DNA from 2 places in the Streptomyces sp. NPDC057697 genome. Region 1 is predicted to be linked to the other one. Evidence: riboswitches for the same ligand, from Rfam matches in the RefSeq annotation. Region 1 holds a riboswitch; the other holds the start of a gene.

Region 1 (2,194 bases):
CCGTACGGGGTCCTGGAGCTGGGCGGCGAGCAGGGCCGTCTGTCCGAGCCCGGCCGTGCGCTGCTCCTCGCAGGCCCGGCAGCGCGGCGCGGACAGCAGGTCGGGGCCCGCGTCCGCGCGCCGTCTGCCGCCCTCGCCCAGCAGCCTGCGGAAGCGGCCGAACCGCGCGTCCCACTGGTCGCGGTTGGCGGCGAGGACGGCGGCGACGTTCGGCCCGCCGACGGCCGCCAGGTCATGGAGGTGGCGGGCGCACAGAACGGACTCCTCGCCCGAGGGCGGCCCGTGGGCGGTGGCCGCCGCCCATGTCGACAGGCGTCGTACGGAGCGGTGTTCGGCCAGGCAGAGCGGGCAGCATTCCAGGTCGGTGTCCGTTCGCCAGCGGCCGGTCACCGAGCGCCGCTGCTGCTCCTCCTCGACCGCGAGCAGCGGGTCGAGCCGGCCGAGGAGCACGTTTCGGACCGGTGCGTCCTCGTCGGCACCGGCCAGCAGGGCGAGTCCGTAGCGCCCGTCCCCCAGAAGCGCGGACCCTGCGTCGGCGAGCGGGGGTCCGTACGCCCGGGGCATACGTGCGGCCAGCACCGCCAGGTGCGGCAGGCACAGCGCGCCCTGCCGCACCGCGTCCATGACCGGGGGGTGGCCCAGGGCGTTCAGGAGCGTCCCGGAGGCCCGCTCGGCCGCGTCGTCGCCCGCCACGCAGCACGGGCACCGGGTTCGGCGGGCGTCCGGTGCGTCGAGCAGCCGGGTCCATCCGGCGAGCGCCAGATCGTGCACCTGGGGCATCAGCCACGAGGCCGAGGCGTCGGCGAGCAGGCGCCGGGTGTGGGCGGGGCAGAAGCCCGCGGCGGCCTCGACCCGGGCGCGGGTGTCCTGCTCCGTATGGGTCTCGATGACGAAGTACTTCAGCCAGCGCGCCGCGAACTCGTCGCGTTCCCGGCACACGGCGCACGGCCCGCCGTCCAGCAGGTGCAGGGCGTCGCTCAGCGCACGCGGGTCCCGGCCCCGCGCCCTGCCCCACCGGTGGCGGCCGTCCGCCCGGTCGCGGAGCGGGAGGCTCGGGCGCCAGTGGGCCGGGCCGGTCCCGGAACGCTGCGGGGGCCGGGGCTCGGTGGGTTCGGGCATGGCACCTCCTGGTCGCGGCTGTGACAACCAGGGACCGTCAGCGGTCGGCGACCGCGGTTGCGGTGAGCCCCATCACCGGCACGCTCGGCGTGCACTTCCAGTGTGCGCCTCCCGCACGGCCCCGGCAGCACGGCGGAGCCGGGGCGCACCCGATCGGGGGGTCCGGGGCCCGCCGCCGGGCGGCCGGGCACGCGCCGGAGGCCGTCCCGCGCGGGGCGGCCTCCGGCCGTGACGGGCGGTCAGTCCCGGGCGAGGCGGCGGTGGGTGCCCCGGCGGGGGCGGGCGGCGTCCGTGCCGAGGCGCTCGGCCCGGTTGGCCTCGTAGTCCGCGTAGTTGCCCTCGAACCAGAACCAGGTGGCCCCGCCCTCCCAGGCCAGCAGGTGCGTGGCGGTCCGGTCCAGGAACCACCGGTCGTGCGCGGCGACGACGGCGCAGCCGGGAAAGCCCAGCAGCGCGGTCTCCAGCGACGCCAGGGTCTCGGTGTCGAGGTCGTTGGTGGGTTCGTCGAGCAGCAGGAGGTTACCGCCCTGCTTGAGGGTGAGCGCGAGATTGAGCCGGTTGCGTTCGCCGCCGGACAGGGCGTCGACGGGTTTCTGCTGGTCGGCGCCCCGGAAACCGAAGGTCGCCACATAGGCGCGCGAGGGCATTTCGACGGGGCCGACCCGGATGTGGTCCAGCCCCTCGGAGACCGCCTCCCAGACGCTGCGTGTCCCGTCCAGACCGGCCCGCGCCTGGTCGACGTACGACAGGCGGACCGTCTCGCCCAGGCGCAGCAGCCCCGAGTCGGGCGGTTCCTGGCCACAGATCATCCGGAACAGCGTGGACTTCCCGACGCCGTTGGGGCCGAGGACGCCGACGATGCCGCCCCGTGGCAGGGAGAAGGACACGTCCTCCCAGAGCGCCCGGTCCCCGTATCCCTTGGTCAGGTGCTCGGCCTCCAGGACGAGGCCGCCCAGCCGGGGGCCCGGCGGGATCCGGATCTCCTCGGAGTCCGGTCCGTGGGCGCGGTCCGCCTCCGCGGCCAGTTCCTCGTACCGCCGCAGTCGGGCCCTGGACGGTGTCCGCCCTCCCCTGG
Region 2 (2,194 bases), on a different contig from region 1:
GGCTCGTCGCGGGCGAGCCTCTGCCGACCGGCCAAGACGAGGACCTGTACCAGTGGGTCTGCGGCACTACGGCCCGCTCGGAGAGGGCCGTTCACGCAATGCCGGACCCCTGACGCGGAAGGGAGCAGGACAATGACACTCGCACCCCTTCCACGCATGCTGTCTCGCGTCGGCACCGGATTCCTCGGGACGGCACTGCTGGCGACCGCTGCCCGGCGGAACGGCACCCTGAACCGCATCGACGCGCACCTGGTACTACCGGCCGCCGAGGCCCCTTCCGCCCGGCGGGCCTGGCTGGCGGTCACCGCACTGGGGTCACGGCCCTTGGCCTACTCCGCAGTGGCCGCTCGGTGCCTGCTCTCCAGGAACAGCGAGCCCTGGACGGTCCGCTTCCAGCCACTCCTGGTCCTGGCAAGCTCCGACGCGGTGCGCACCGGCTTGTGTTACTTGATCCGCCGCCCCAGGCCCCCTGCGGCAGACAGGCTCGCGGCCACCCACGGCCCGAGCTTCCCTTCCCGGCACACCTCGACCGCTCTGATCGCCTGTCACCTGGCCTTCGCGCCGAGGGGACGGCACACCGGCAATGGCGTTGCCGAAGCCGTCGCCGCCGTCGTCGGAGTCAGCCGGTTGACATTGAGGGTTCACTGGCCGACGGACGTGGCCGGCGGCTGGTTGTTCGGCTACGGCTGGTCGGCCGCGGCCGACCTTGCGTACGCAGCCGTCGGCGCATGTCCGCACCGGGCATCCGGGCCAGGGCGGGTCGGCACCGGAAGGTGACGCAGCCCGGCTACGGACCGTCTGCCCCGGATGAAGGCGGTTGTCCGGTGAACGACGAGCCAGTGGACTCCGGTCATCCCGCTTCACGTCTCCGTTGTCTTGACTGACCGGCACGGACCTGGTCAACTCGAATTCCGGCGATGGAACCCGCCTGGGTCGATTTCGGGCCCGAACCGCCCTCCGGAGGCTGATGGCTCCTGACTCCATGTCAGGACGTATGCCTTGAGGAGGTGCACAGGTTGAACCGTTTCGCCATCCTGGTGCGGTCCCCGGCATGCGTCGATTCCCACGCTCAGCCCGGCATTCCGGGCGGTGATGTGGCATGCGTCGCACATGCCACAAGAAGGGACCCAACGATGAACTGCTACGACTGCCACACCGGCGCCATCAGCCGGCCCGCCGTTGCCGTCTGCCACTGCTGCGGGGCGGGAATCTGCGGTGACCACTCCACCGTCCTGCCCCGGACATTTCACCGGATCAACGGATTGGGCGTGACGACCTTGCCCCGGGCCGCCCGGCGGCTCCTGTGCCCGACGTGTACCACGGCCGAGCAGAGCGCCTAGCCGGACCGGCGGCCGACACCCGTAGCATCGATCGGTGTCGAACCTTCCACATCCACAGGTACTTTCGCCGACGCTGCCGCCTCACCGACAGGTCTCGGAGGTGAGGCGGCCCGGAGGCCACGGGCCTCGGTTCTCCGCATGCGGTTCTCCTCGCCGGAGCGGGTGAGCGGCACCGCCATGTCCGAGCACCGGCCCACGCGTCGCCGTTCTGATCCCCGAGGCCGGGATCGTGGCTGTCAGGCGATGTGCAGCCACACGCCGATCCATGTGACGACACCACCGCCGACACCCATGGTGATGGCCCACAGCCCCATCCGGCCCGCGATCACCTTCCCGAGCGTCGCCCCCAGCGCGGCGAGCGCCCCGATGGCCAGCACGACCACACCCCACGAGAGACGGGGTGCCGCGGCTCCCGCGAGCAGGGGCAGAACCGCACCGACGAAGCTTGCGGCGCAGGCCACCGCCATGGCCCGAAGCGACCTGAGCAGAGCCAGATGCCCGAGTCTTGTTGTCGCGAGGTGTCCGCGAGAGGTGAGGTTGAGTTCACGGGAGGCTCGGACGAGTTGGCCTCTGCGTTCCGCGTAGTCCGAGACGAAGACCGAGAACGCGGCCGTGACCAGTGCGACGACCGCCACCCGGACGGCCAGTGAGTAGGAGATCGGTGAACCACTGCCTACCAGCGAGGCGCCCGCCAGCGTGAGTGCGTTGAGCAGTCCATCCGTCAGTCCCAGCACCAGGGGCAGGCGCGTCTGGGTCAGCGCGCGGGCCAAGCGCCCCGTCATCGGAGGCGGGGCCTGCCCTCGACCGTGTACTCACCGGCGACGACCTGATCGGTGCTGTGCACGACCGCTCCC

Evidence for each region. A riboswitch is a leader RNA that binds a small molecule or an ion and turns the genes downstream of it on or off. The one in region 1 is predicted to bind fluoride.
Region 2: it holds a riboswitch for fluoride, as region 1 does, so the genes downstream of both, ACFVFH_RS14415 (DUF2180 family protein) here and ACFVFH_RS33445 (hypothetical protein) in region 1, are expected to answer to the same signal.

The regions. Positions count from the first base shown of each region.
Region 1 is NZ_JBHVJA010000020.1:28,163-30,356, reverse strand. It holds gene ACFVFH_RS33445 (hypothetical protein) at 1-1,119, opposite strand, end outside; fluoride riboswitch at 1,141-1,205, opposite strand; gene ettA (energy-dependent translational throttle protein EttA) at 1,359-2,194, opposite strand, start outside.
Region 2 is NZ_JBHVJA010000004.1:275,571-277,764, forward strand. It holds gene ACFVFH_RS14410 (phosphatase PAP2 family protein) at 133-777, shown strand; fluoride riboswitch at 905-984, shown strand; gene ACFVFH_RS14415 (DUF2180 family protein) at 1,134-1,340, shown strand; gene ACFVFH_RS14420 (hypothetical protein) at 1,577-2,122, opposite strand; gene ACFVFH_RS14425 (DUF211 domain-containing protein) at 2,119-2,194, opposite strand, start outside.